Regions from separate parts of the Streptomyces sp. NPDC048671 genome, predicted to be linked through region 2. Evidence: riboswitches for the same ligand, from Rfam matches in the RefSeq annotation. Region 2 holds a riboswitch; the other holds the start of a gene.
What was found. Region 2 has a riboswitch for glycine ahead of gcvP (aminomethyl-transferring glycine dehydrogenase). Riboswitches for the same ligand answer to the same signal wherever they lie in the genome.
Positions count from the first base shown of each region.

Region 1 (15,274 bases), on a different contig from region 2:
GCCACGCCCGGCACGATCATGTACATCGGGTCGTTCTGGTAGAAGTCGATCGCGTTGGTGAGCATCCCGCCCCAGGAGGCCTGCGGCGGGGCGATACCGACCCCGAGGTAGCTGAGACCGGCCTCGAAGAGGATGTTCGAGGGGATCAGCAGCGTGGAGTAGACCAGAACGGGTGCCACCAGGTTCGGCAGCAGCTCCCGGAAGAGAATGAAGGGTCCCCGGGCGCCCAGCGACCGGGCCGCTTCGACGAATTCGCGGTTGCGCAGGCTCATCGTCTGGGCCCGGACGATACGTCCCATGTACGGCCAGCTGAAGAAGCCGATCACGAAGATCAGTACCGCGATCCGCAGCGGCAGACCCGTCAGGCCGAAGGCGCCGTCCTGGAGTGCCGCCGAGATGGAGATCGCGAACAGCAGCAGCGGGAAGGCCAGGAAGGTGTCCATCATGCGGCTGATGATCGTGTCCACCCAGCCGCCGTAGAAGCCCGAGACCACACCGAAGAAGACGCCGATCACCACGGAGAGCAGGGTGGCGCCGACGGCGACGACGAGGGAGACCCAGGAGCCCTCGATGACCCGGGTCATGATGTCGCGCCCGTACTGCGGTTCGACGCCGAGCGGGTGGCTCCAGCTCATGCCGCCCCAGTCGCCCTTGGGGGCGAGCAGCGCGGGGTCGATGAGTTCCTGGTGGAAGGCGTTGGGGTCCAGACCGAAGACGGCCTGGATCGGCTTGGAGAGGACGGCGAGCAGGATCAGCAGGATGACAACGATGCCGCCGACAACGGCCACCTTGTCGCGCTTGAAGCGCGTCCAGGCGATCTGTCCGAGCGAACGGCCCTCGATCTGGCTCTGCTTGACTCCCGTGAGTACTGCCTCCGGCTGAGCCTCGGCAGCCGATCCGGTGGTCTCGATCGGTGCGGTCACAGTGCCTTTGACCCCTCCCGCCGGCGGTGGCCGGCCCTTGCTCGCCGCGGTAACGGCCTGGCGCGCATCAGCCGCGCACGCTCATGCGGTTGATGTCTTGGTACTGAGATACGTCTGAAGCGTCTGAAGCGTCCACGGAATGTCCGCCGGGGCAACCTCGTACAAAGGAGCGACGATCCCCACTAGCCGGGAGTCTTCAACGCGATTGCGATCACCCGCCAGACCTGACGGGGAATGTTTGCTCAAACGTGATGCGGTCAGTGAGCTTCCGTTATCCGGACAGCTTGATCGAGTGAGCGGACCACTCGGCCGCTAATCCACCAGAACGGACATGACGCCCAACAGGCGTTATTGGGTGGCTATTTGGGTGACCGTGGCGGTCGCCTTGTCCGCCCGGGGGCCCTTTGTCCGCTCGGGTGAGCGGACCCGGTGGGCCTAGTAGGCGTGCGGGGCCGGACCGGGCGCCTGCGGGTAGCCGTAACCGGGAGCGACGACGCCACTGCGGCCGGCCGGGGCGTGCGACTCGCGGTCGTAGAACGGACGGGAGTTGCCCCGCAGCCACATCGCGACCGGGTCGTACTCGTCGGACATGGCGACGGTGGAGACCGGCAGCCCCTCCGGGACCGTGCCGATCGACTGCTGCATCATCGCGCGCACCGCGTCGACGGACGGCTGGCTGGTGTCGTACAGATCGAGGCCGATGGCGAGGTACGGGACACCGAGCGCGGGCTGCACCCAGGCGCGGCGCAGCGAGCGGATCGCCGGGGTGTGGTGGGCGTTCTGCGTCAGCTGGGCGTAGAACTGCGGGGTCTCGACGGCGGGGTCGCTGATCCGCAGCGGACCGGCGGGCATCCGGTCGAGGCCGGTGGCGATCCGGCGCAGGTCGAGCCAGGGAACGCCCACGCCGCCGCCCGGGGCGTGCGGGTTCAGCCAGATGCCCCAGCGGTCGGGGAAGAGGGCGCGGGCGATGTCACGGCCGCCCACCACCTCATGGGCGCGGTTCCAGCCGCTGGCGGCGAGCTCCTGGGCGGAGGTGACGCAGGGGGCGTAGCCGAGGCCGTCGATCTCCATGTTGCCGTACTGGGCGTCGGGCGAACCGGCCCGGCCGTGCCAGAGCAGCATCCAGATCCGGTCGGCCGCCAGGGCCTGGAGCAAGGCCTCGTACGCGTCGTAGCGCCCGGGTGTCACTTGGCGCAGCATGTGCTCGACCTTCCCGGCCGCCGCGGTGCCTGACGCACTCACCCTGGGTCCCGCCCCTCTTCGATCCACTGTGTCGGCCTGCCGCTCCCGGGGCACGCGGGTACGGCGCGGTGCCGAGGCACCAGCCATCAAACCAGCTTAGGCGCCGGTCCTGACACCGACTTGACGCCATGGGCCGCAGCCGTCCGCGCGCGGACCGACGGGCGGCGCTACTCGCCGGCGCGCTGATAGAACGGCCGGATCCTCGCCCGCATCCAGTCGGCGACCGGGTCCTGCGCCACGTCGAGCAGCACCAGGTTGACCGGCCACGGCAGCTCGACGCGGCCGAGCGCGCGGCCGAGCGCGTCCATGGGGGCGTTGCGCCCGGCACCGTCCCAGGTCGAGAACTCGACGCCGACGAAGAGGACGGGGTCGCCGCCCTCGATGCTGGCCAGGGCCCTGCGGGCGCTGAGCACGACACCGCTCTCCTCGAACTCACCGGCGGCGGCGGCGAGGAAGTCGACGGGCTCCTCCTTCCAGTCCGGCTCATAGAGCCGGACCCGGCCGCCGCTGGCCGGTCCGTCGAGCAGGCTGCGCCCGGCCCGGCAGAGTTCGGCGACGGCGGGCGGCGGAAGGGGCATGCCGACCGCACCGCCCGGGTTCACCGCGATGCCGAGCTGCGGGGGCAGCCCGCGGGCGAACTCGACGGCGGGCGCCACGGTGAAGGACATGCGGGTGCCGACGCAGCCGAGGAACTGCTGCTCGGAGCTGAACACGGGGACGTACGCTGCGCCGTCGATCTCCAGTGTCGGCAGGTCCAGATCGGTGGCGTCCGGTCCGCCGCCGTTGGGCAGGGGCACCCAGACATGGCTGCGGCCGAGCACCTCCACGAGCCGGCCGCCCGCTTCCGGGTTGCCGAGCGAGGCGCCCAGTACTTCTTCGAGCTCATTGGCCGGCCATCCGCCCTGCGGGACGGTGTGACCGTGTGCCGGAATGTCCACTGCTTCCCCCTCTTGCCCCGTGCCGTGCAGCAAGAGGTTAGCGCCGCGCACCGGGTGTCCGGGCATCGGACGGGGCATCGGACGGCGTACTACCGGTCCTCGCTCCGGGCGGCCGCGAAGGTGATCCGCGTCAGCAGCGCCGCCGCCTCGCGGTCCAGGAGCACCGCCGAGACGCAGCCGAGCGGCAGTGTGCCCGTCTCGGTGTCCCGCAGCAGCCTGCGCAGGGCCCTGCGGTGCCGGGCGAACGCGTACCCGGAGACGCCGCGCCCCCGCTCCAGCTGGCCCGCCCGCGCTGTCTGCGGGGTGACGTCGAGCAGGACGAGGTGCAGGACGCTGCCGCGCCGCCGGGCGTCGCGCGCCAGCCAGCCGCGCACCCAGGCCTGGGTGCCGCAGTCGTGGACGACGACGGAGACCCCGGAGCGCAGCACCTGCCACAGTCCCCAGTAGTGGGCGACGCGGACGACCGGGCGGTAGAGGGCGTACGGGACTAAGCGCGGCAGCAGAGCGGCCCAGCGGTCCCTGGTGTCCTGGGAGTCGATGACGCGGGCGGACACCGCCCGCCTGATCAGGGTCGATTTGCCGCTGCCCGGCAGCCCGGAGACCACCACGACGTCACCCGCCACGAAATGCAGGGCGCGCGGGCCGCGCCCGGACCGGCCCCGCAGATCCCGTACGACAGGTCCGTGCGGGCCCCGCGTCTCCCGGGCCGGCGCACCCGGCTGTGCGGGCAGTGCCCCGTGTGCGACCCCCGCGGTCGTCGCGTACCGCTGCAACGTCATCGCCATCCCCTGTCGGCCGACCCACACCTGCCAAGAAGTGTAAAGAAAAGGTAATGCGACACAAGCGTGCGACCCGCCGGATCCGGTGGGGTACCGACGCCCCACTGTCCGGCGATGCGTGCGATGATGACCCGGCCAACTGCATAAAGGCCGCTCGAATCCGCGCGGGAGAGTTCCGGCTTTTGGGCCGGGCGCCGAAGGAGCAAGATCCTCCCTTGAATCTCTCAGGCCCCGTACCGCGTGGATGAGGCAGATCTGAAAAGCGAGTCGCCCAGCGGCTCCACCCAAGGTGCAAGCCGAACCCCTCCGGGGCCTCTCGGCGAACCTCTCAGGTTCCGATGACAGATGGGGAGGGATCGTCCTCGTCGTCATGCCCTGGGAGCCATATCCATGAGCACCGCCCCCCGTCTCACCACCCTCGATGCCCTGCACCGGTCGCTGGGCGCCACGATGACCGACTTCGCGGGCTGGGACATGCCCCTGCGGTACGCCAGTGAGCGCGACGAGCACATCGCCGTGCGCACGAAGGCCGGCCTCTTCGACCTCTCCCACATGGGCGAGATCACCGTCACCGGCCCGGCCGCCGTGGATCTGCTGAACTTCGCGCTGGTCGGCAACATCGGCACCGTGTCGGTGGGCCGGGCCCGCTACACAATGATCTGCGCCGAGGACGGCGGCATCCTGGACGACCTGATCGTGTACCGGCTGGCGGAGACCGAGTACATGGTGGTCGCCAACGCCGGCAACGCCCAGATCGTGCTGGACGCGCTGACCGCCCGCGGCGAGGGTTTCGACGCCGAGGTGCGCGACGACCACGACGCGTACGCGCTGCTGGCCGTCCAGGGCCCCGAGTCCCCCGCCATCCTGGCCGCCGTCACCGACGCCGATCTGGACGGGCTGAAGTACTACGCCGGACTGCCCGGCACGGTCGCCGGGGTCCCCGCGCTGATCGCCCGTACCGGCTACACCGGCGAGGACGGCTTCGAGCTGTTCGTCGCCCCCGGGCACGCCGAGCAGCTGTGGCGGGCGCTGACCGAGGCCGGCGCCTCCCGCGGCCTGATCCCCTGCGGGCTCTCCTGCCGCGACACGCTGCGCCTGGAGGCGGGCATGCCGCTGTACGGGCACGAGCTGACCGCCGGGCTGACCCCGTTCGACGCCGGGTTCGGCCGGGTCGTGAAGTTCGAGAAGGAGGGCGACTTCGTCGGCCGCAAGGCCCTGGAGGCCGCCGCCGAGCGCGCCGGGACCACCCCGCCCCGCAAGCTCGTCGGCCTGGTCGCCGAGGGCCGCCGGGTCCCGCGCGCCGGATTCCCCGTCGTCGCCGGCGGCCAGGTCATCGGCGAGGTCACCTCCGGTGCCCCGTCCCCCACCCTCGGCAAGCCGATCGCCATGGCGTACGTCGACGCCGGGCACGCCACGCCCGGCACCGAGGGCGTCGCGGTGGACATCCGGGGCAGCAACGAGCCGTACGAGGTCGTGGCGCTGCCGTTCTACAAGCGCCGGAAGTAGCCGGAAGCAGGCCGTGGGCGCGACACCGCCCCGCACACGTGACGCAGTCCTGTCTCACACCGTAAGACCATCGTTCATCAGCACTCCCCCGCGTACAGGAGAATTCAGGTCATGAGCAACCCCCAGCAGCTGCGGTACAGCAAGGAGCACGAGTGGCTGTCGGCCGTCGAGGACGGTGTGGCCACGATCGGCATCACGGAGTACGCGGCCAACGCGCTCGGTGACGTCGTCTACGCCCAGCTCCCCGAGGTCGGTGACACGGTGACCGCGGGCGAGACCTGCGGTGAGCTGGAGTCGACCAAGTCGGTCAGCGACCTGTACTCGCCGGTGACCGGCGAGATCACGGCCGCGAACCAGGACGTGGTGGACGACCCCTCGCTGGTGAACTCCGCACCGTTCGAAGGCGGCTGGCTGTTCAAGGTACGCGTCACGGACGAGCCGGAGGATCTGCTCTCCGCCGACGAGTACACCGCGTTCTCCGGCAACTGAGACCCCTAGGGACCACCTGATGTCGCTTCTCAACTCCTCCCTCCACGAGCTGGACCCGGACGTCGCCGCCGCTGTCGACGCCGAGCTCCACCGTCAGCAGTCCACCCTCGAAATGATCGCCTCGGAGAACTTCGCTCCGGTCGCGGTCATGGAGGCCCAGGGCACCGTCCTGACCAACAAGTACGCCGAGGGCTACCCCGGCCGCCGCTACTACGGCGGCTGCGAGCACGTCGATGTGATCGAGCAGATCGCCATCGACCGCGTCAAGGCGCTGTTCGGGGCCGAGGCCGCGAACGTGCAGCCGCACTCCGGCGCGCAGGCCAACGCCGCCGCGATGTTCGCGCTGCTGAAGCCGGGCGACACGATCATGGGCCTGAACCTGGCCCACGGCGGTCACCTGACCCACGGCATGAAGATCAACTTCTCGGGCAAGCTCTACAACGTGGTCCCGTACCACGTGGACGAGTCCGGCCTCGTGGACATGGCCGAGGTCGAGCGCCTCGCCAAGGAGTCCAAGCCGAAGCTGATCGTGGCCGGCTGGTCCGCGTACCCGCGTCAGCTGGACTTCGCCGCCTTCCGCCGGATCGCGGACGAGGTCGGCGCGTACCTGATGGTCGACATGGCGCACTTCGCCGGCCTGGTCGCCGCGGGTCTGCACCCCAGCCCGGTGCCGCACGCCCATGTCGTCACCACCACCACGCACAAGACCCTCGGCGGTCCGCGCGGTGGCGTCATCCTGTCGACGCAGGAGCTCGCCAAGAAGATCAACTCGGCGGTCTTCCCGGGTCAGCAGGGCGGCCCGCTGGAGCACGTGATCGCGGCCAAGGCGGTCTCGTTCAAGGTCGCGGCGACCGAGGAGTTCAAGGAGCGCCAGCAGCGCACCCTGGACGGCGCCCGCATCCTCGCCGAGCGTCTGGTGCAGCCGGACGTCACCGAGGTCGGCGTCTCCGTCCTGTCCGGCGGCACGGACGTGCACCTGGTCCTGGTGGACCTGCGCAACTCCGAGCTGGACGGCCAGCAGGCCGAGGACCGGCTCCACGAGCTGGGCATCACGGTCAACCGGAACGCCATCCCGAACGACCCGCGGCCGCCGATGGTCACCTCGGGTCTGCGGATCGGCACCCCGGCCCTGGCCACCCGCGGTTTCCAGGCGGAGGACTTCACCGAGGTCGCGGAGATCATCGCCGCCGCCCTCAAGCCGTCCTACGACGCGGACGACCTGAAGGCCCGCGTCGTCGCGCTCGCCGAGAAGTTCCCGCTGTACCCCGGTCTGTAGTCCGGTCTGCAGTCCGGTCTGTAGTCCGGACCTGCGCATTTGCACGTTGGGGCGGGGCACCACGCACACTGAACAGTGAGCGCGGTGCCCCATCCCTTGTCCCCCGCTCTCCGGGCCGACCCGGCCCGTACCGCACCACCCGGCAGACAACGGCGTCTACCAGCGCTTTTGAGGAGTCACCCGTGGCCATCTCGGTCTTCGACCTGTTCTCGATCGGCATCGGCCCGTCCAGCTCCCATACGGTCGGCCCGATGCGCGCGGCCCGTATGTTCGCGCGCCGGCTGAAGAACGAGGGCCTGCTCGCCCACACCGCCTCGATACGCGCCGAGCTGTTCGGCTCGCTCGGCGCCACCGGCCACGGCCACGGCACCCCCAAGGCCGTCCTGCTCGGCCTGGAGGGCGAGTCCCCCCGTACCGTCGACGTCGAAACGGCCGACGACCGGGTCGCCGAGATCCGCTCCACCGGCCGGCTCAACCTCCTAGGCATGCACGACATCGCCTTCGACGCCGAGGAGCAGCTGATCCTGCACCGCCGCAAGGCCCTGCCGTACCACGCGAACGGCATGACGGTCTTCGCGTACGACCGCGACGGCGCCCCGCTCCTGGAGAAGACGTACTACTCGGTCGGCGGCGGCTTCGTGGTCGACGAGGACGCGGTGGGCGAGGACCGGATCGTCCTCGACGACACCGTGCTGAAGAACCCGTTCCGCACCGGCGACGAACTGCTGCGGCTCGCCGGTGACACCGGTCTGTCGATCTCCTCCCTGATGCTGGAGAACGAGCGGGCCTGGCGCACCGAGGACGAGATCCGCTCGGGCCTGCTGGACATCTGGCGCTCCATGCAGGCGTGCGTGTCCCGCGGCATGTCCCGCGAGGGCATCCTGCCCGGCGGCCTCAAGGTCCGCCGCCGCGCCGCGAACACCGCCCGCCAGCTGCGCGCCGAGGGCGACCCGCAGACCCACGCGATGGAGTGGATCACCCTCTACGCGATGGCGGTCAACGAGGAGAACGCCGCGGGCGGCCGCGTCGTCACCGCCCCGACCAACGGCGCGGCCGGCATCATCCCGGCGGTGCTGCACTACTACGTGAACTTCGCGGCCGGCGGCGCCACCGAGGCGGAGAAGGACGACAGCATCGTCCGCTTCCTCCTGGCCGCCGGAGCCATCGGCATGCTGTTCAAGGAGAACGCCTCCATCTCCGGCGCCGAGGTCGGCTGCCAGGGCGAGGTGGGCTCCGCCTGCTCCATGGCCGCGGGCGCCCTCGCCGAGGTGCTGGGCGGCACCCCCGAGCAGGTCGAGAACGCCGCCGAGATCGGCATGGAGCACAATCTGGGCCTGACCTGCGACCCGGTCGGCGGCCTCGTCCAGATCCCGTGCATCGAGCGCAACGGCATGGCGGCGGTGAAGGCCGTCACGGCTGCGAAGATGGCGCTGCGCGGCGACGGCAGCCACAAGGTCTCCCTCGACAAGGTCATCAAGACCATGAAGGAGACCGGCGCCGACATGAGCGTCAAATACAAGGAGACGGCGCGGGGCGGGCTCGCGGTGAACATCATCGAGTGCTAGGCAGATGGGCCCTGACCAGCGTGTTTCCATCTTTCAGCGCTGTCAGGCCCTTCCCTTCGATCACCGTTCGGATCCGCCCGGCCCGCCGGCCGTCGCCAGGATGTATCAAATCGACCCCCTGAGCACGCCAGAGGGGTGCGATTTGATGCATGAGCACTGCGGAGAGCTCCTGCCTGGAGCAGCGGCTGGCCGGTCTCGCCCCCACGTTCACGACACGTTCACGACGGCGCAGGCGCGTCAGGCCCGACTATCCCCCGCGATCTGGCGCGCTTGGTCGCGGAAGGCGGGACAGACGAGCTGTCCCGAGGGGTGTACCGGCGGGCAGACGCCCCGGAGACCGCGCACGCGGATCTCCTGGCCGTGTGCGCGCGGGCTCCCGGCCGTGTCGTGTGCGGCGAGTCCGTCCTGGCCCCCTGCATGAGCTGATCGACGACGTCCCCGCAGCAGTACACGTCGCCGTGCCGCGAGGTACACGCCGCCCGACCATTTCCTACCCGCGGACCGTTGTGGCGCAAGGCCCCACGTCGCACCAGACTGGTCATATGACACAGGGCTCGCCTATCCGCGGCGGGACAGGCCTTCGTGTACGGCAGGATCCAGCTATGAGACTTCTAGTGATGGGCGGCACCTGGTTCCTCGGCAGACACGTCACCGCGGATGCGATCAGCCGGGGATGGGAGGTGAGCACCTTCAACCGTGGCCGTTCCGGAACCGACGTGCCCGGCGTCCGGCCTCTGCACGGAGACCGGACAGTGGCCGCTGATGTTCGTCGGCTTGCCGCACAGGGCCCGTGGGATGCGGTCATCGACACATCGAGTTCGGATCTGGCTCCCCGCGACGTGCAGTTGGCCGCTTCGGCGCTGAAGAACGTCGCGGCCCGTTGGGTACACGTGTCCACCGTTTCCGTCTACCAGGACTGGCCTCACCTCCCCCTTACCGAGCGCTCCCCGCTGCTGGAGTGCCCCGCTGACGCGGACGGCAGCTACGGCTACACCGGTGAGGGAGGCAGCCCTACGGCCTACGGCTTTCAGAAGGCAGGCGGAGAACGGGCCGTCGAGGAGTCGTTCGCTGACCGCACGGTGTTCCTGCGCCCCGGCGTCATCCTCGGCCCCGGAGAGTACGTGGGACGCCTGCCCTGGTGGCTGCACCGCGCCGGGCGAGGCGGCCGGATCCTGGCCCCCTCACCTGGTTCACGGACCATTCAGCCTGTCGACGTTCGTGATGTGGCCGCATTCGCACTCGACCAGGCGGAAGAGAACGGGGCCGGAAGCTACAACGTCGCACACCCTGACGGCATCACCTTCACGAGGTTCCTGGAGACCTGCCTGAACGTCACAGGCGGAACAGGAGACCCGGTATGGGTGGACCCCGAGGTGCTCACAACCCACGGCGTGAAGCAGTGGACCGAGATCCCGTTGTGGCGCACCCATGAGGGCGTGTGGTCGGTGGACGCGAGCCGGGCCTCGGCCGCGGGGCTGCGGTGCCGAACTCTGGCGGAAACGATCGCCGACACGTGGGCCTGGCTGCGCGACAAGGGCCGACCCGTGCCCCACCCCCGGGGGGCCGAGCACGGAATCGACCCGGCGAAGGAGGCCGCCGTACTCGCCTCCCTCTGATCAGGCGCCCAGGGCAGGGACTTCGTACGGCGAAGGGAGCTGTCCGTCCTTCTCTGCACGCTCATGATGCGCGCGGCCAAACTGGAGTGGTACGAGCAGGGAGTTGTCTGGCATCGCGTCATCACGGATGAACACCGCTCGGCCATCAACGATGTCCCGGCCGACAGCCTCGACGCCCGCGCCCGGGAAATCCGGCCCTTGCTTCTTCGCCGACAGCAACGTCCTACTGCGCCCCGGCGGACCGCTGGAGCCCGTCGCCGAGTGGGCCACCGCCTTCCGCGACGCGGGGCAGAAACTCGGTCACGCCGTCCAGGACGGAACGCTCGACCGCGGACTGCGACAGGTGCTCAGCTACCACGTGACCTTTCACTGGAACCGACTCTCGAACGACACCGGTCATCCGGTGAGTGCCGCCTGTCAGTTTGCCGAGGCGGCAACAGCGCTCGCGGCCGGCCGGCCGTCCGGCGCATGATCGTGTTCCGGGCCGCCGGCCGCTTCCGGGCGGTACGGGTCCGGAGCGCGGTCGGCCGAAAGCACCCGACCGTGACCGGCGCAGACCGAGAACCGCGGAGGACCCATGTCGCATCAGCCCGCCCAGTCCCCGGAACCCACGCACCGCACGGTGGCCTCTCCCGCCGGCCGTATCCACCTGGTGGAGCAGGGCACCGGGCCCCTGGTGCTGCTGCTGCACGGATTCCCGGAGTCCTGGTACTCCTGGCGCCACCAGCTGCCCGCGCTGGCCGCTGCCGGATACCGGGCGGTCGCCATCGATGTCCGGGGATACGGACGGTCCTCCCGGCCCTCGGACGTCTCGGCGTACCGGATGCTCGAACTGGTCGAGGACAACGCCGCCGTGGTGCACGCGCTCGGGGAGCGAAGTGCCGTGGTCGTCGGCCACGACTGGGGCGCGACGATCGCGGCGAACTCCGCGCTGGTCAGGCCCGATGTCTTCCGCGCAGTGGGGCTCCTGAGCGTTCCGTACGCCCCGCGCGGCGGTCCGCGCCCCAGCGAGGTCTTCGCGGGGATGGGCGGGGACGAGGAGTTCTACGTCGCCCGGTTCCAGGAGCCCGGCCGGGCCGAGGCCGAGATCGAGCCGGACGTCCGCGGCTGGCTCGCGGGCTTCTACGCGGCGTTCTCCGCCGACACCATGCCCGCGTCCGACGCCCCGGACCCGCACTTCGCCGGGTCCGGCGGGACACTGCGCGAGCGGTTCCCCGACCGGCGGCCCGGCTGGCTCGGTGAGGACGGACTCGACTTCTACGCGGGCGAGTTCGAGCGGACCGGAATGAGCGGGGCACTCAACCGCTACCGGAACATGGACCGGGACTGGGAGGATCTCGCGGACTTCGACGGCGCACCCGTCACTCAGCCGTCCCTCTTCCTCGGCGGGTCCCTGGACGCCTCCACCACCTGGCTGGCCGATGCCATCGCGGCGTATCCCACGACGCTGCCCGGCCTGGTCTCCGCGCAGATCCTGGACGGCTGCGGCCACTGGATCCAGCAGGAGCGCCCCGAGGAGGTCAACCGGATCCTGACGGGCTGGCTCGCCTCGCTGGCCGCCTGAACCGGCCCTACGGTGAGAGGGGCCGGCGGGGCGGATCTGTGCGCCGAATCGGCCAGGCCCACCCCCGCCGTCCGCCACTCGGCCGGCACAGGAGTGCTCCAACTACTCATAACCGAGCAGCCGTTCCTGTCGAACACACATTTTCAGTCACACGCGGCTCCCTTCCCCCGCATACTGGGAGTTCACTGGTCGTGACGAGTGGTGACGGAATCGCCGTGCACGTCAGGCGGTCCGCTGCCATGAGCCCCATGGGCCCGGCTCCGATGCCCAGGCCCCGGCGGAGGAAAGAGGACAGCGATGACAGCCGCCCCTCCCGTGGCGCACACCCGACGGGATCCGGCCGTCCGGCCCAGCCGCGCCGTTTCACGGACGGCGTCGCGACCCCCTCGTACCGACCAACCGCCCCGCCGCCGCTGATCCGCTGCTGCGGGGCGGTCCGCCGTAGCCCGTTCACGGTCACCGCCCTTTCGTCGGGCCGGTGCGGGCAGCTGTCCCCGAGAACGCGGCCGTGTCGAAGCGCCGATCGACAGGGCCGTGTTCACCGCTCGCCGCTCCGGCCGTGCGTGCGCGATTCGTTCCGCGCATCCCCCTTCCCTGTTCATATCGTCTGGACGAGGTGCACCCATGAGCAAGATTGCGCTTCCAGAATTCCACATGCCGTTCGAGAGCGCGGGATGTAATCCAGGAGTCGAGAAGACCAGGCAGGCCGCCTGGGAATGGGCCGAGACCAGAAATCTCGTCCTCTCTCCGGTGGCCCACAAGAAGATGATCCGGACCCGCCCCGAACTCTGGATATCCCTGATATTTCCCGAGGCGTCACAGAAGCACCTCGACCTGTTCTGCCAGTGGCTTTTCTGGGCCTTCCTCGTCGATGACGAGTTCGACGACGGTCCGGCCGGCCGCGACCCCGGGCTGTGTGAATCCGCCATCGCGCATCTGGTGGACGTGCTCGACGGCGCCCGGACACCGGTCGGCCCCATGGAGCTTGCCCTCGACGAACTATTGGTCCGGACCTGCACGGACCGGCCGTCGCACTGGGTGCGGCAGTTCCGCAGGGACACGGCCGCCTGGCTGTGGACGTACTACGCCGAGGCCGTAGACCGGGCTGCGGGCCATGTGCCGAGCACGGCCGATTTCGTGAAGCACCGCCGCGATTCGGTGGCCATGCAGCCATTCCTCGATCTGCATGAGATCACGGCCGGAATAGATCTTCCGGAATCCGCCCGAAACCTTCCCGCCTATATCGCACTGCGCAATTCGGTGACCGACCACTCAGGCCTCTGCAACGATATCTGCTCCTTCGAGAAGGAGGCGCTTCTCGGTTATGAGCACAATACCGTCCGGCTGATCCAACGGGATCGCGGGGGCACGGTCCAGGAGGCGGCGGACGAGGCCGGAATCCTGCTGGCGCGCATTGTCGAGCGCGTGCAGAGAGCGGAGAAGGAACTCGTCGAGGAGATGGAGGCGGCGGGAATCGAGGGCCCCGCGCGAGTCGCTCTGGAGCGCTGTGTGCGGGATTACCGGGGGCTCGTCCGAGGGGATTTCGACTACCACGCGCGGGCGGAGCGCTACACCCGCCCCGACCTCGTGGAGATCGACGAACAGGACTCCCTGTCCCCGAACTTCGCCACCTGACGGACGTCTGACGGACGCCCGGCGGGGCCCGCGGCGGGGGCCGACGCCCCTGCCGGGCCCCGCCGCGGCGGCCCACGGCACCGGAACACGGGCACTCGACGGCGTTTTCCGGACATTCGTCGTCCCGGTGGCTCGACCGGCACCGGCCCGCCCGCCCGCGGCCGGAAACGCGTACCGGCCAAAGCAGCCACTTCCGGCCCCTTTCAGCCTCTTTCAGCTCCTTTCAGCCCTTTCGCGGCCGCACGGGACCGCACAGGACCCCTCACGAATGGTCGGCCGTCCCCTGCCGTGATCTGCTGGTAGGTACGCCCGATGGCAGGCGGCAGTCCGATGAACCGAACTCGCCGGCCGTACCGCAGAAGGGCTGGAGGCATCTCATGGCTGCCGTACCTCCTCCGATATCCGCGTCCGGCGCCGACCGGACCGCTCCGCACGCCGACACGGCCCACGGCACCGTCCGCGGCACACACGAACCGGGCGTCGCAGTCTTCCGCGGCATCCCGTACGCGGCCCCGCCGGTGGGCGCCCACCGGTTCCGGGCCCCGGCGCCGCCGGAACCCTGGGAGGGCGTACGGGAGGCAGTGGTCCTCGGCCCGACCGCGCCCAAGCGTCCCTACGCCCCGCCGCTGGACCGGCTACTGCCCGATCCCGAGGTGCCCGGCGACGGCTGCCTCAACCTCAATGTGTGGACGCCGTCGCCCGCCCGCACCGGGCTGCCCGTCCTCGTCTGGATCCACGGCGGCTCGCTACTGCACGGCTCGTCCGCCCTCCCGCTGTACGACGGGGCCGCCTTCGCCCGCGACGGTGTGGTGCTCGTGTCGCTCAACTACCGGCTCGGCATCGAGGGGTTCGGGGTGTTCCCGGACGCGCCCGCCAACCGCGGGCTCCTCGACCAGCTCGCGGCGCTCGGCTGGGTGCGGGACAACATCGCGGCGTTCGGCGGCGATCCGGACCTGGTGACGGTGTGCGGGGAGTCGGCGGGCGCCATCAGCATCGGCGCGCTGCTCGCCGCGCCACGGACCCGCGGCCTGTTCCGGCGCGCGGTGCTGCAGAGCGGGGCCCCGGCCGCGCTCCCCGTGGACAAGGGCCGCCGCACCACCGAACTGATCGCGAAACGGCTCGGGGTGGCCGCGACGGCACGGGCCCTGGCCGGCGTGGACCCCGCCGCGCTCCTGGCGGCGCAGACCTCGGTGACGAGCGGCGGCTCCCCGCTGACCGGCGGGAACTCCTTCCAGATCGTGGTGGACGGCGATCTGCTGCCCCGCGAGCCGGCCGAGGCGCTGCGGGACGGCGCCGCTTCCGGCATCGATCTGCTGATGGGTTCCAACACCGAGGAGTACCGGCTCTGGTTCGTTCCCAGCGGGCTCACCGAACGGCTCTCCCGTACGAGACTCCGGCTGGCCCTGCTGAAGTTCAGGGTGCCGGGCGCCACGGCCCGTATCTACCGCGCGAACCGCCCCGGCGCCACCCCGGGCGAACTGCTCGGCGCCCTCGCCACCGACCTGCTGCTGCGCGTACCGCTGAACCGGCTGGCCGACGCCCGCAGCGGAGCCGCCGGCGGCACGCACCTCTACGAGTTCGGCTGGCCGTCCCCCGTACAGCGGCTCGGCTCCTGCCACGGGCTGGAGATCGGCTTCGTCTTCGACAACCTGGACCGGCCGGACGCGGTGGTGCTCGCGGGCGAGGACGCCCCGCAGGAGCTGGCCGATGCGATGCACGCGGCGTGGGTACGGTTCGCCGT
Region 1 is NZ_JBVJHB010000007.1:367,109-382,382, reverse strand. Features, by position in the region: gene ACZ6S6_RS16735 (ABC transporter permease) at 1-923, opposite strand, end outside; gene ACZ6S6_RS16730 (enhanced serine sensitivity protein SseB C-terminal domain-containing protein) at 1,359-2,165, opposite strand; gene ACZ6S6_RS16725 (enhanced serine sensitivity protein SseB) at 2,333-3,103, opposite strand; gene ACZ6S6_RS16720 (AAA family ATPase) at 3,193-3,882, opposite strand; glycine riboswitch at 4,038-4,131, shown strand; gene gcvT (glycine cleavage system aminomethyltransferase GcvT) at 4,273-5,388, shown strand; gene gcvH (glycine cleavage system protein GcvH) at 5,500-5,877, shown strand; gene glyA (serine hydroxymethyltransferase) at 5,897-7,153, shown strand; gene ACZ6S6_RS16700 (L-serine ammonia-lyase) at 7,336-8,718, shown strand; gene ACZ6S6_RS16695 (NAD-dependent epimerase/dehydratase family protein) at 9,321-10,334, shown strand; gene ACZ6S6_RS16690 (hypothetical protein) at 10,462-10,806, shown strand; gene ACZ6S6_RS16685 (alpha/beta fold hydrolase) at 10,912-11,898, shown strand; gene ACZ6S6_RS16680 (terpene synthase family protein) at 12,523-13,533, shown strand; gene ACZ6S6_RS16675 (carboxylesterase/lipase family protein) at 13,911-15,274, shown strand, end outside.
Region 1: it holds a riboswitch for glycine, as region 2 does, so the genes downstream of both, gcvT (glycine cleavage system aminomethyltransferase GcvT) here and gcvP (aminomethyl-transferring glycine dehydrogenase) in region 2, are expected to answer to the same signal.

Region 2 (15,274 bases):
GACCCCCATCACCATGTTCCCGATGAATCCGCCGACCCCCTGATACAGGTGGTACGAGCCGCGCAGCACCGAACTGGCCACCAGGGCAGCCATGGGCGTCCACCCCAACTGCCCCAGCCGGCGCAGCAGATATCCGACGACGATCACCTCCTCCAGCACGGAGTTCTGGATCGCCGACAGGATCAGGACCGGGAACTTCCACCACACGTCGGGCAGCGACTCGGGGACGACCGTGAGATTGAACCCGGCGGCCCGGACCACCAGGTAGAAGGCCAGCCCCGCGCTCCCGATGCCCGCCGCCACCAGCGTGCCGCGCCCCAGGTCCGGCCCCGGCCTGGTCCGGTCGAAACCGATCGCCCGCAGGCCCGTCCCCTCCCTGATCAGCAGATGGGCCACGAGCGCGACGGGCACCAGTGCCGTCGTGATGCCGAAGAGCTGCCAGGCGAGATCCAGCCAGGGACGCCCCGGCGCGTACGAGCTGTTCAGCGTCGCCGCCTGATCCTTCAAACCCCCTGGTTTCGTCAGTGATCCGACAAAACTGATCAGGGCAGACACCCCGCTGGCCCCCAGCGAGAGAGCTAGCACCAACACCGTCTCGGACCGCAAGATCCGTCGTGACACGGCCTCCTGAGGATAAGAATCAGCCACGCGCCCAGCCTCCACCTGTACACCTGCCCTGAGTTGTGCATTCACGTCCCATGCCACTCCCCGCCCCGCTAGGGTCTCGAATACAGGTACGAAGATCATGCGCGACAGGCCGGGGGACGAGCACCATTGCCGATGGTGTGGTCCCCCTTTTCCTTGTTCATCCTCAAGGAGGGGCACCACCGACATGGGACGTCACAGCTTGCCCGACGACTACACGGCGGACGGAAGCGGGGACCGTCCGTCGAACCGGCGTCGTACCGTAGCCATCGCCACCACGCTCGTTCTCGCCGTGGCGGCGGGAACCGCGGTAGCGGCCAAAGGCGGCTTGCTGTCGTTCTCGGAGTCCTGCCAGGACTCCGCGGTGCATCTGTCCATGGTGGCCTCCCCCGACATCGCTCCGGCCGTGCGTACCATCGCCGACAAGGCGCACAAGGACGGCCTCAGATCCGACGGCCACTGCGTCGACGTGAAGGTGGTGGCCCGTGACTCGTACAAGGTCGCCGACGCGCTCGCCGACGGCACCAGCACGCCGGACTACCAGATGTGGCTGCCGGATTCCGATCTCTGGCTGGGCCGCGCCAAGGGGACCGGCGACGCCGTGCCGGTCACACCGGGCGACTCCGTGGCCTCCTCCCCCGTGACCCTGGCCACGGTGCCCTCCGCCGCCAAGACCCTCGGCTGGCCGAAGAAGAAATACACCTGGGCCGAGTTGATGGCCTCGGCCATGGAGGCCGACAAGGTACGGCTGGGCTCCGCCGACCCGGCGCGCAGCGCCACCGGCCTGCTGGCGCTCACCAGCATCGGCGCGTCCTCCGACAAGCAGGGCGGGGACAGCGACACCAGGGTCGCGGCCACCGCCAAACTCCTCGCCCAGCGGATGTCCGACAGCGACACCGAGGTGCTCGGGACACTGGCCGGGGACGGCTCGGGCGCCGAGAAGGGCGATCCGGCCCGCAACCATGCGGTGCTGCTCTCCGAGCAGGCCGCGTTCGCCCACAACGCCGAGGCGACCGGGGACGGGAAGCTGGACCTCTTCTACCCCACGGACGGCACCCCACTGCTCGACTACCCGTTCGCCCTGGTCAACGAGAACAAGCTCAGCACCGACGAGAGCCTGGCGGCACTGCGGTTCATGACCCTGCTGACCGAGGAGAGCGCGCAGCGCACGCTGGCGGAGCACGGCTTCCGGACCACCGACGGTACGGCGGGCGAGACGCTGGTCGCGTCGGCCGGCGGCAAGTCGCCCCAGCCGTACGCCACCTCACCCGCCACCGCACCGTCCGACGACACGCTTCAGGAAACGCTCGGCATGTGGACGATCACCGTGCAGAGCGCGCGGCTCACCACGGTCGTCGACGCCTCGGCTTCGATGGCCACGATCGTGCCGGGCCGCGACCAGTCCCGGATGGACGTCACCAAGGCGTCCCTGATCGAGGCCCTCAACCAGTTCACGCCGAATGACGAGATCGGCCTCTGGGAGTTCGCCACCAGGCTCGACGGCGACAAGGACTACCGGCGGCTGGTGGCGACCAGCCGGCTCGGGGAGCAGGCCAAGGGCGGCGGCACCCACCGGCAGAAGCTCGCCGCCGCGTTCTCGGCCCTGCAGCCCGTGCCGGACGGTGCGACCGGGCTGTACGACACCACGCTGGCCGCCTACAAGGAGGCGCAGCGCACCTATGTGAAGGGCAAGTTCAACGCCGTGGTGATCCTCACCGACGGCTCGAACCAGGACGACCGTTCTATCTCGCGCAGCGCCCTGATCGCGGAACTCAGGCGGATCGCCGACCCGGAGCGCCCGGTTCCGCTGCTCGCCATCGCGGTCGGCCCGGACGCCGACCGTGAAGAGGTGAACGAGATGGCCAAGGTGACGGGTGGCGGCGGCTACCAGGTCAATGACCCGGCCGAGATCCAGGCGGTGATTCTGCAGGCCGTCATGACCGCCGGGCAGAGCGGCCGCGCCGCCAAGGAATAGCGCCCGCGCGGCGGGCCGGGGCCGTCCTGTATCGGCCCCGGCCCGCCCGCTCATGTTCCCGGGACGCCCACCGGCCAGCTGTGCACGGGCTCGCCGTCCTGCATCAGTTCGCCGTAGCGGCGGGTCATGGCGGCGAGCGCGGCCCCCCGCCCCAGTCCGGCGTCCCGCGCCCGGTGATAGGTGTCGGCCTGCCAGGACGCCCCGTTCGTCCGCCGCTTGCAGCGCTCCTCGATGATCCCGAGGTAGCGGTCGCGGTCCGCGGGCTCGATGTTCCACGCGTCGAGCCCGGCGGCCGCCAGCGGCAGCAGTTCGTCCCGTACGAGTTTGACGACCGGCACCCGGGTCAGCCCGCCGGAGCGGCCGGGCCGGGGCCAGAGCAGCTCGGCGTCGATGCCCCGGCGGCAGGCGGTGTCGAAGTTCTCGGCCGCGGCGGCGAACGGCATTCTGGTCCACACCGGGCGGGACTCCTCGGCCAGGGCCCGCACGAGCCCGTAGTAGAGCGCGGCGTTGGCTATCACGTCGGCGACGGTCGGCCCCGCGGGCAGCACCCGGTTCTCCACCCGGAGGTGGGGGACGCCGTCCGACAGCCCGTACACCGGCCGGTTCCAACGGTAGACCGTGCCGTTGTGCAGGACCAGTTCCTGGAGCCGGGGCACCCCGCCCTCGTCGAGGACCCGCAGCGGGTCCTCCTCGTCGCAGATGGGCAGGAGCGGGGGAAAGTAGCGCACGTTCTCCTCGAAGAGTTCGTACGCGGAACCGATCCAGCGCTCCCCGAACCAGGTCCTGGGACGCACCCCCTGGTTCTGCAGTTCGGGCGGCCTGGTGTCCGTGGCCTGCTGGAAGAGCGGCGGGCGCGACTCCCGCCACAGCTCCCGGCCGAACAGGAAGGGTGAATTGGCTCCCAGCGCCACCTGGACCGCGGCAACGGCCTGCGCGGCGTTCCACACATCCGCGAACCGTTCCGGGGTCACCTGCAGATGCAGTTGGACCGAGGTGCAGGCCGCCTCCGGCGCGATCGACCCGGAGGTGCAGACCAAACGCTCCACACCTTCGATATCAAGGGAGAAATCCTCGCCGCGCGCCGCCACCATTTGGTCGTTCAGCAGCGCGTAGCGGTCCACGTCGGAGAGGTTCGCGCGGACCATGTCCCCGCTGCCGAGCGTGGGCAGTATTCCGATCATCACGATCCCGGCGTCGACCTCGCCGGCCTTGCGGTCGGCATATCCGAGGCCGGTCCGCAGCTCTTCGGCCAGCTGGTCGAGAACGCGCCCGGCCAGCTGGTGGGGAACAATGTTCACTTCCAGATTGAACATCCCGAGTTCTGTCTGGAAATCCCGGCTCGCGATGCGCTCCAGTACCTGTCCATTCAACATCCTCGGCATGCCGTCGGAGCCCGCCAGATTCAGCTCGATCTCCATGCCCATGAGGTTGCGCGGCCGGTCGAGCCTCCGCTCCGCCAGGAGCCTCCCCAGCCCCTCCAGGCACTGGTGGAGCTTCCGCCGGTACCTCTGCCGATCGGACAGGTCAAAGGCGCCCGCCACGACCTTCTCCCCCATCGAAGTGTCCCTCCTCGAGTGGGCAGCCCGCGGCCCAGGCCGCTCGCGTCACGATCGATAATGCCCAGACGGGGTGATCCATAACGCCCCGCGCAGGGTGTACAGCCGCTAATCTGATGAGCGCAGCCGGGGGCACATTCACTCGGCATGACGCAGTGCGCAGTTTCCACCGTTCGGCCCTCGCGGAATGCACTGACGCGTTTCAGCCTACCGCGTCACAGGAAAAACCCGAGGCGACGGCTGTGCCGCTCGCACCGAATCAGCATAATCTCCGCATAATAAAGTCCGGATACCGTCTTGCCGGCAATAGTCGTGGCGGCTAGTGGAATCACCGCGTGAACACGTGTCGTATAAACTCCGCGGACGAGGCAGAGAGTTGACGCACCGGCTCAGTCACCGGCCTCCTCTGGCCCCGCACGCCGACAGCGCCGTCTGCACCCACCCACGCTCCACCGTGTCTCCGAAGTGAGAGGCGACCCACTATGCCGCTGCATGTTCCTCCGGCTCCCGCGCCCGCGCTGAGAAGCGTACTCGCGGCGCTCGGTTCACCCACCGCGGTCCGCGAGGCCCGTACCCCCGCTCTGCGGTCCGTCCAGGGGCCTCTGAGCCCCGACCACCCACTCCCCGTCCATGTACTGGACCGCATCGGAACGGGCGGGCTCACACCCACCACCCGGCTCGCCGCCTGGCGCTTCCAGATCCGCGGCGCGGAGCGGGCGGTCGCCGCGGCGGACACCATGCTCACCCCCGACGGCTGGACCTTCTCGCACTTCTTCGAGGGCCCCTACATCGCCTCGACCGAACTCGCCCTGCGCCAGGCGGAGGCGGCAAGCACGCACTACCAGCCGAGGCTGCTGTCCATTCCCGAGCTCTACATGCTGGCGCTGTGGCTGCACGAGGACACCGAGGCCGACGCGTCCGGCGGGTCCCCCGCCCCGGCCGATCTGCTGGTTCCGCTGGCTCCCGCCCCACCGGGCATCGCGGCACACCGTCCGCACCGGGTCGCCGATCTGCTTCCTGTGATCACCACCCGCATCACACCCCGCCCCGGCCCCCTGCTCGGCTCCCCCGCCTGAGCCCCGGCCGCCCCCCACTTCACTGTGCCCCGCCGCCGATTCCGGTGGCGGGGCACAGCGCTGCGGGGGCGCATTCGCTCCCCGTCCGGACTAGCCCCATCCGGCCACCCCGAACCACCCGAAGTGACAGGGCAGTTGCGTTGAACCGTCCGGCTGGGTGATGCGTTATGAGGGGAGAAGAAGCGCTGCCGCGAAATCCCTGCGGATTGACGCCCGTGGGGCAACACTGGGACCGGACCGATCGATACGGGGGGCGGCCATGAACACCTCATCAAGCCGCAGGACACTCAACTCAACGCAGCGAAAGAACCCAGCCATGTGTCAGCACCAGCCACCCTGCCCCACAGCCGACTCAGCCGACCGGGAAGCCGCCCGCCTGGTGGCGCACCATCCGGAACAGGGCTGGAGCCTGCTGTGCAACGGCGTCCTGCTCTTCGAGGACACCGGTGAGCTGCTCCCGGACGGGCAGATCATCGCGCCGCACCGGCCGCTGGGAACGGGCCGGGTGATGAAGGCCGCCTGACCGCGGCAGGTACGGACAGGGGCCGGCCCGGAGAGATCTCCGAACCGGCCCCCGACGCAGTTCCGCCCCGCACGGACGCAGTTCCGCCGCGTACGAAGGCGTCCGTGCCGTCGGTTTCGTCAGTTGTCGTACTCGTCCAGCGGCGGGCAGGAGCAGACGAGGTTGCGGTCACCGAACGCACCGTCGATCCGGCGCACCGGCGGCCAGTACTTGTCGGCGGCGGTGACCCCGGCCGGGAAGACCGCCACCTCACGGCTGTAGGCGTGCGCCCAGTCGCCGCCCAGCGCTGCCGCCGTGTGCGGGGCGTTGCCCAGCGGGTTGTCGTCCGCGCCCCACTCGCCGGAGGCCACCTTCTCGATCTCGCCGCGAATGGCGATCATCGTGTCGCAGAAGCGGTCCAGCTCCGCGAGGTCCTCGCTCTCGGTCGGTTCGATCATCAGCGTGCCCGCGACCGGGAACGACATGGTCGGTGAGTGGAAGCCGTAGTCGATGAGCCGCTTGGCCACGTCGTCGATGCTGACGCCGGTCGCCTTGGAGATCGGCCGCAGATCCACGATGCACTCGTGCGCGACCAGACCGGCCGGGCCGTTGTACAGGATCGGGTAGTGCGGCTCCAGCCGCTTGGCGACGTAGTTGGCCGCGAGTACGGCGACCTGCGTCGCACGCTTCAGGCCCTCCCCGCCCATCAGGCGTACGTACGCCCAGGAGATCGGCAGGATGCCCGCCGAGCCCCACGGAGCGGCCGAGATCGGGCCGACCCCGGTCTCCGGACCGGCGGCGGGCTGCAGCGGGTGGTTGGGCAGGTACGGCGCCAGGTGTGCGCGCACACCGACCGGGCCGACGCCGGGGCCGCCGCCGCCGTGCGGGATGCAGAAGGTCTTGTGCAGGTTCAGGTGCGAGACGTCGCCGCCGAAATGGCCCGGCTTGGCGAGACCGACCAGCGCGTTGAGGTTGGCGCCGTCGACGTACACCTGGCCGCCCGCGTCGTGCACCTCGGCGCAGATGTCGGCGACGTGCTCCTCGAAGACACCGTGTGTCGACGGGTAGGTGATCATGAGCACGGCGAGCTCGTCGCGGTACTGCTCGATCTTGGCGCGGAGGTCCTGGATGTCGACCTCACCGTCGTCGGCGGTCCTCACCACGACGACCTTCATGCCGGCCATCACGGCACTGGCCGCGTTGGTGCCGTGTGCGGAGGACGGGATCAGACAGACGGTCCGCCCCTCGTCGCCGTTGGCACGGTGGTACGCACGGACGGCCAGCAGCCCCGCGAACTCGCCCTGCGAGCCGGCGTTCGGCTGGATGGAGACCGCGTCGTAACCGGTGACCTCGGCGAGACGCTCCTCCAGCTCACGGATGAGCGTCAGGAAGCCCTGGGCCTGCTCGGCCGGCGCGAAGGGGTGCAGCGCGCCGAACTCGGGCCAGGTGATCGACTCCATCTCGGCGGTCGCGTTCAGCTTCATGGTGCAGGAGCCGAGCGGGATCATGCCTCGGTCCAGCGCGTAGTCACGGTCGGCGAGCCTGCGCAGGTAGCGCAGCATCGCGGTCTCGGAGCGGTACTGGTGGAAGACCGGGTGGGTCAGCACGGCGTCGGTCCGCAGCAGCTGCTCGGGCAGCGCCTCGGCGGTCGTGGCGTCCAGTGCGTCGATGTCACCGGTGGCGCCGAAGGCCGCCCAGACGGACGCGATCTCCGTACGGGTGGTGGTCTCGTCGCAGGCGAGCGAGACGAGGTCGGCGTCGACGAGCCGCAGGTTCACACCGCGCTCGCGGGCGTCGGCGACGACCTCCGCGGCCCTGCCGGGGACCCGGACGGTGAGCGTGTCGAAGTGGGAGCCGGTCACGACGTCGCCGCCGGCGGCGCGCAGGCCCTCGGCGAGGATCGCGGCGTAGCGGTGGGTACGCCGGGCGATCGTCCGCAGCCCGTCCGGGCCGTGGTAGACGGCGTACATGCCGGCCATCACGGCGAGCAGCACCTGAGCGGTGCAGATGTTGCTGGTGGCCTTCTCGCGGCGGATGTGCTGCTCGCGGGTCTGGAGGGCCAGCCGGTAGGCCTTGTTGCCGTCCGCGTCCACGGAGACGCCGACGAGGCGGCCCGGCAGGCTGCGCGCGAACTTCTCGCGCACGGCCATGAAGCCGGCGTGCGGTCCACCGAAGCCCATCGGCACGCCGAAGCGCTGCGTGGTGCCCACCGCGATGTCCGCGCCCAGCTCGCCGGGCGAGGTGAGCAGGGTGAGCGCCAGCAGATCGGCGGCCACGGTGACGATCGCGCCGAGCTCGTGGGCCTGCTCGATGACGGGCCTGAGGTCGCGTACGGCTCCGGAGGCGCCCGGGTACTGCAGCAGCACGCCGAAGACGCCGCCCTCGGCGATCTCGGCCGGGATGCCGTCGGTGAGGTCGGCGACGACGACCTCGACACCGGTCGGCTCGGCACGGGTCCGGATCACGGCGACGGTCTGCGGGAGGGCGTCCTGGTCGACCAGGAAGACACCCTTCTTGACCTTGCCGACGCGCCGCGCCAGCGCCATCGCCTCGGCGGCGGCGGTGCCCTCGTCGAGCAGCGAGGCGCCGGAGGTGGGCAGCCCGGTCAGGTCGGCGACCATCGTCTGGAAGTTCAGGAGGGCTTCGAGGCGGCCCTGGGAGATCTCCGGCTGGTACGGCGTGTAGGCCGTGTACCAGGCGGGGTTCTCCATCACGTTGCGCAGGATCACCGGCGGGGTGAACGTGCCGTAGTAGCCGAGCCCGATCATCGGGGCCAGCACCTGGTTGCGGTCGGCGAGCGCACGCAGTTCGGCCAGCACCTCGGCCTCGGTACGGGCCGTCGGCAGCTGAAGCGCCTCGGCGCTCCGGATGACATCGGGCACCGCGGCCGCGGTGAGCTCGTCGAGCGAGCCGTAACCGACCTGGGCGAGCATCTTCGCCTGCGCCGCGGCGTCGGGACCGATATGACGCTGCTCGAACGGAATTCCCTGTTCCAGCTGGGAGAGCGAAGTGCGACGGGGGGTCATGGTGGAGGCCTCCTGGTCTGTCACGACCTGCGAGGGGCACCACGGCGCGGGGTGCCCGAACGGCCTCCCCCTCTGTCATCTCAACCTGAGAGCTTCACCGGTGCCCACTGCACGCACCGGTTTTCACCGTCGGTGAGGGAGAGATCCACCTCGGCACACGGCCGTGCGGAACCCGCCCTGCTTTCCAGAGTGACCTCGTCCGTGCGGTACGGGGGCCTGAGAGATTCCGGGGAGGATTTGCTCCTTCGGCGCCTCCGGATTCGTTCCGGAGGACTCTCCCGCACGGGGTAAGCAGCCACTCTCAGCCTACCAGCGGGGTTCCCGGCGGAATTCTCGAGTGGCCAACCCCACGGATCTGCACTTCTGTGGTTCCTGTGGAGTAGCCGCGACCAGTGGGAGGGTCCGTGCAGACCGACATCGATCCGCGCAGCCTGATCGGCCGCAAGGCGTTCGACCGCGAGGGCACCAAGATCGGAACCGTGGACGAGGTGTACCTCGACGACGCGACGGGCGTGCCGGAGTGGGCGGCCGTACGCACCGGACTGTTCAGCCGGGACGCCTTCGTCCCGCTGGAACCCAGCGAATTCGTCGAGGACGTGCTGCGCGTCCCCTTCGACCGCTCACTGATCAAGGACGCACCCGACTTCGGGGTCGGCCGGCATCTCTCGCCGGAACAGGAGCTCCAGCTCTACCGGCACTACGGTCTGGACTCCCCGCCCGAGGAGACCGGCCCGGACCGGGACTTCGGCAGGCTGGCCGGCCAGGACGAGTAGTCGGCCGGGTCCCGCACGAGCGGCAGCGGATCGGCCGGCCGGAGTTCCGGATCGTCGATCCGGAACGTGCGCACCCGGCCGGGCGCCGATTCCGGCTCCTCGAAGCGCACCGTCACCCGGCCGACGCCGCTGCCCTGCACCCAGCCGTGGCCGTGGATGCCGTGCCGTACGTCGTGCCCGGCCGGCCAGCGGCGGGCGGCGAGCTGCTCGGCGCTCTCCTGCTCCTGTTCCGGCCCCTCGGGCTCCGGCCGGCCGTCGCCCGTACCGGCGTCCGCCTCGCTCCCCGCGCTGTCGGCGAGCCCGGCGGCAGCGAGCCCGGCGGCGGTGCGCTCGTCGGCCGCCTGTGCGAACAGGTCCTCCTGGGTGTAGTCGGCGAGCCCGGTGACGCCCACGCCCAGCAGCCGCACTCCCCCGGTGGTGTCCACGGACTCCAGGAGCCGTGCTGCGGCCTCCCGGACCACCGTGGGGTCGTCGGTGGGGCCGCGCAGCGTCTCGGACCGGGTCAGGGTCGAGAAGTCGTACCGCCGCACCTTCAGCACCACGGTCCTGCCCGAGCGCTCCGCCGCCCGCAGCCGCTGGACGCACCGGTCCGCGAGCCGCTCCACCTCGCTCCTGACCCGGACCCGGTCGTGCAGGTCCGTGTCGAACGTGTCCTCGACCGAGACCGATTTCGCGTCGCGCTCGGCGACGACCGGACGGTCGTCATGGCCGGACGCCATCCGGTGCAGTGAGCCGCCGTGCGCCTTGCCCAGCAGCCGCACGAGCTCCGCCTCGCCCGCCTCGACCAGGTCGTTCACCGTGGTCATCCCGGCGCGCCGCAGATGGTCCGCGGTGGCCGGCCCGACCCCGGGCAGCGTGCGGACCGGCATGGGCGCGAGCAGATCCCGCTCGGTGCCCGGCGCTATCAGCAGGATCCCGTCGGGCTTCGCCTCCTCCGAGGCGATCTTGGCCAGCATCTTGGAGCCCGCGAGGCCGACGGAGCCGCTGAGTCCGGTGACCGCCTCGATCGCCTCCCGCAGCTGCTCACCGATCGCCAGCGCGGAAGCCGTGTCGTCCGCGGTGCCGCCGGCCTCCAGGTCGACGAAGGCCTCGTCCAGGCTCAGTGGCTCCACCAGTGGTGACAGCCGGCCCAGCAGCTCCATGACCTGGTCGCTCACGGTCCGGTACAGCGCGAAGCGCGGCGCCAGATAGGCCGCGTTCGGCGCCAGCCACCTGGCCTGCGCCATCGGCATGGCCGAGTGGACCCCGAAACGCCGCGCCTCGTACGAGGCGGTGGCGACGACCCCGCGCGGCCCCAGCCCGCCCACCACCACGGGCTTGCCGCGCAGACTCGGCTTCGCCGCCTGCTCCGCAGAGGCGTAGAAGGCATCCATGTCCAGATGCAGGATGGTCGGCGCGGCTCTCACATCAATCGATGCTGCCCTACGGCACTGACAATCGCCGGGTGGCGACCGCCCGCGGGCCCGGGAAACCCCGGGCCCGGCCGGGCTCCCACCGGCTCAGCCGGCCCGGTTGCGCCGTCGGGCGAGCTCGTCGGCGGGATTGTTCCCGATCAGCGTCTCGCCGGTGTCCACCCGCTCTCCGTGCAGCTGCGACAGCGCGGCGTCGACGTCCCGCCAGACCACCCCCACGGCGATGCCGAAGACGCCCTGACCCCCTTGGAGCAGCTCCACGACCTCGGCGGGCGAGGAGCACTCGTAGACGGTCGCCCCGTCGCTCATCAGCGTCATGCGTTCGAGGTCCTGGAAACCGCGGGCCCGTAGGTGCTGGACCGTGGTGCGGATGTTCTGGAGGGCCACCCCGGTGTCGAGGAAGCGCTTCACGATCTTCAGCAGGACGACGTCCCGGAAGCTGTAGAGCCGCTGTGTGCCCGATCCGTACGCGGGACGGACGCTCGGTTCGACGAGGCCCGTGCGAGCCCAGTAGTCGAGCTGGCGATAGGTGATCCCCGCCGCCGCGCATGCCGTCGGCCCGCGATAGCCGATGTCCTTGGCCGATGCCACGCCGTCCCCCGCCACCGCAGCCGGCACAGCCGGTTGCCTGATGGTCTGGTCGGCTGTACTCCCCTGCTGCGGATACGGCCCACCCACTGCCGCACCGTCGCCGCTGCTTCTCACGCCGACCTCCGTCCTTGACCTGCCCACTCGAAGGTAGGCAGTCACCCGGGGTGCGTCAACGATCGCCACACTCGGCACGCCGAGTGATAATCACCCTGAGGGTGGTTTCCCGTGACTCTCGACCGGGAAAGGCTTCTCGGATGCGCTGACGGCGCCCCCTTGGGACGTCACTGGCTGTTCGTACCGAAGTCCTCCGGCGAGATCTGATCGAGGAACTCCCGGAACTTCTCCACCTCGTCCTCCTGCTCGTCGGGAATCGCGATTCCCGCGTCGTCGAGCACCCCGTCACTGCCGTAGATCGGCGTTCCGGTGCGCAGGGCGAGCGCTATGGCGTCGGACGGCCGCGCACTCACCTCGACTCCGCTCGCGAAGACCAGCTCCGCGTAGAAGACCCCTTCCCGGAGGTCCGTGATCCGGACCTCGGTGAGCTCCTGGCCCACGGCCTCGAGCACATCCTTGAAGAGGTCATGGGTCAGCGGCCTGGCCGGAGCCATGCCCTGCTGAGCGAAGGCGATCGCGGTCGCCTCGCCAGGACCGATCCAAATAGGGAGGTACCGGTCGCCTCCCACTTCACGCAGGAGCACGATCGGTTGGTTGGAGGGCATTTCCACCCGGACACCCACAACGTCGAGCTCGTTCACACAGCAACCCTAGGACGTGCTCGGCAGGTTTGGGTAGTCGGGGCCCACGGCGATCAGTGGAGCCTGATCTGGAGCGCGGTCTGTACGAGGGCCGAGTGCAGCCGTACAGAGAGCTCCGCGAGCTCCTTCGCAGTGGCCTCGGCATGGGCTCTGGTCTGCGGATTCCGGTGCCGGCGCAGTGGTGCGACGACCTGTTCGATGAGTCCGGCCTCCCGGTCGGCGGCCGCTCTCATGGCGCGCAGATGCCGCGGTTCCAGGCCGAATCGGCCCAGATCCGCCACAAGCCTGGCGACGGTGACCGTCTCGGCGTCGTATCCGCCGTCGGCCGTCGGAACGACCAGACCGTAGGACTCCCACGCGTCGAGGTCGCTCTCGGTGACCTCCGCGGCAGCGAGAAGCTCGGCACGGCCGATGCGGGCGGCCGTGGCCCGGCCCGTCCCGCCGGTCCAGCTGCCGTCGGTGAAGTCCCGCTCGCCGTCCGGGGCCGGCAGGGCCACCCGCTCGCCCCGGGCGACGGCGTCCAGGTGCTCGCGGATGACCTTCAGCGGAAGATAGTGGTCCCGCTGCATCCGCAGCACCTGAGCGAGCCGCTCGACGTCGTCGGACCGGAACTTGCGGTAGCCGGAAGGCGTCCGCTGCGGTTCGACGAGTCCCTCCGCCTCCAGGAAGCGGATCTTGGAGATGGTGACTTCGGGAAACTCGTTCCGCAGCTGCAGGAGCACCGTGCCGATGCTCATCGGGCGGTCGTCGGCGGTGGCGGTGCCGTTTCCGGCACCGCCCGTCGGTGTTCTCAGCATGGACCTTCCTGGGGGTCCCCCCGACGGAGTCGGGGGACGGGTCAGATGGCCCGCTGGCTCGCGTAGAAGACCAGCCGGTACTTGCCGATCTGCACTTCGTCGCCGTTGGACAGCGCGACGGAGTCGATGCGCTCACGATTGACGTACGTGCCGTTGAGGCTGCCCACGTCCCCGACCGTGAAGCTGCCGTCGGGGCTCCGGCGGAACTCCACGTGACGGCGCGAAACCGTCACGTCGTCGAGGAAGATATCGCTCTGCGGGTGGCGGCCGGCCGTGGTCAGCTCGCCGTCCAGCAGGAACCGGCTGCCCGAATTCGGACCGCGCCGCACCACCAGGAGCGCCGAGCCGAGCGGCAGGGCGTCCACAGCGGCCTGGGCCTCGGGCGAGAGCGACGGCGCGGACGACTGACCAGTCACCTCCGCCTCGTAGGCCTCAAGGCCCGAGATGGAGATGGTCGACGTCGTCTCCGAGGCCCGCTCGGGAACGCCGCCCCTCAGCGGCGCGCCGCAGTTGGAGCAGAAACGACTGGCTTCGGCATTGCGGTGGCCGCACCTCGTACAGACCGGCATGGACGAACCCTCCTGCCTCGGGGTGAACCCTCCACCCGTACTTGAGGTTGACGGTTCTCCGAAACCTATGCGGCCGGGACCGGCAGGGTCAACAGACGACGCGCCCGAATTGTCACCCCCCGAACCTGCCACCTCATCGCGGAAGAGCGGGCGCTCGGAGCCCTGCTCGTCGGCTTGACCATGGCGTGGCGCGCGATGGCGGGCAGCCTCATCGCGTGCACTCTTGCCGAACAACTTCCCAAACAACTTCACGGGCGATTCCCCTTGACCGAAACAGACCCGCCCGTGGGGCAGGACGAACCCTGACTGAACACACCTGCCGACCCGGACATCTTCACAACGTCCGTATCCACTCGACAGTTTCCACCACGCGCCACGATTACGATGCGGCGACCCCCCGCAACCTTCTGCCCGTGTCCCCCGACGCCCACGCGTCCCGGGTTCACGGGGCCGACGACCGAGCGTAGTCAGGCCGCTCCGCCGGTCGCAAGGCGTCCACGACAATGTCGTCGGCCTGCGACACATGCACAGTGGCCTGTTCCTTCTCCAGCGTCTGCACCACGCCGCCCGGGATGTTCAGCGCCGGCTCCAGATCCTGCGGCTTGCCGATGACCTTGAACACGTACGGAGGCGAGATCTTCCGCCCGTCGACCTTGATGGCGCCGCCGTCGCCGGAGAAGTAGGTATTGGCCACCACCCGCACGCCGTTGACCTCGATCGCCTCGGCGCCGGCTGCCCGAAGCTCCTGAAGCGCGTCGAGGAGCTTGTCGGCCTCCACCGCGCCGCCGGGGTCGTTGATCGTGAGGGTGATCCCGGGGCCGTGCGCGGCCACGGTGCCCGCGAGGATGCCGAGTTGACGCTCCTTCTCGACCGTCTGCTTGCGTGCCTCCTCCGCCTGGTCGGAACTGTTCTCCAGCTCCGTGCGCTGGTCCTCAAGGCGCTGCTTCTCGTCCTCCAGCCGCTGTGAACGGTCGTCCACCTCGTCGAGGATGCGGACCAGGTCCTCCTGGCGCGCGCCGCGCAGGGCGCTGTTGTCGCTGTTGGACCGCACCTGAATGGCAAGCCCCAGACCGAGGACGAACAGCAGCACCGCGACAATGAGTTGGGCGCGGGTGATCCGTGGCGGCCAGAGCCCGGCGACCAGCCGCTGGCGTCCGGTGAGCTCCTTGGGGGCGTCCACGGGCTGCTCGCCGGGCTGCTCCCGGTCGCCGGTGAATTCTTCGTCGTCGCTCATCGGCCTCAGGCCCGGAAGACGTGCCGGCGGATGGCGGCGGCGTTGGAGAAGATCCGGATACCGAGGACGACCACCACACCGGTGGAGAGCTGGGCGCCGACGCCCAGCTTGTCGCCCAGGAAGACGATCAGGGCGGCCACGACCACGTTCGAGAGGAACGAGACCACGAAGACCTTGTCGACGAAGATGCCGTCGAGCATGGCCCGCAGGCCACCGAAGACGGCGTCGAGGGCGGCCACGACGGCGATCGGGAGATAGGGCTCGACCACCGCCGGCACTTCGGGCCGGACCAACAGTCCGACCACGACTCCCACGACGAGGCCCAGTACGGCGATCACGATGTGCCCTTCCCTGTGTCTGCCG
Region 2 is NZ_JBVJHB010000024.1:4,453-19,726, reverse strand. Features, by position in the region: gene ACZ6S6_RS34615 (CPBP family intramembrane glutamic endopeptidase) at 1-648, opposite strand, end outside; gene ACZ6S6_RS34610 (substrate-binding domain-containing protein) at 833-2,620, shown strand; gene ACZ6S6_RS34605 (glutamate-cysteine ligase family protein) at 2,671-4,176, opposite strand; gene ACZ6S6_RS34600 (hypothetical protein) at 4,659-5,252, shown strand; gene ACZ6S6_RS34595 (DUF5999 family protein) at 5,569-5,775, shown strand; gene gcvP (aminomethyl-transferring glycine dehydrogenase) at 5,895-8,780, opposite strand; glycine riboswitch at 8,975-9,071, opposite strand; gene ACZ6S6_RS34585 (PRC-barrel domain-containing protein) at 9,185-9,553, shown strand; gene ACZ6S6_RS34580 (DNA polymerase IV) at 9,478-10,959, opposite strand; gene ACZ6S6_RS34575 (MerR family transcriptional regulator) at 11,053-11,670, opposite strand; gene ACZ6S6_RS34570 (bifunctional nuclease family protein) at 11,838-12,311, opposite strand; gene ftsR (transcriptional regulator FtsR) at 12,365-13,108, opposite strand; gene ACZ6S6_RS34560 (FHA domain-containing protein) at 13,150-13,929, opposite strand; gene ACZ6S6_RS34555 (DUF881 domain-containing protein) at 14,120-14,911, opposite strand; gene ACZ6S6_RS34550 (small basic family protein) at 14,917-15,249, opposite strand; gene ACZ6S6_RS34545 (DUF881 domain-containing protein) at 15,246-15,274, opposite strand, start outside.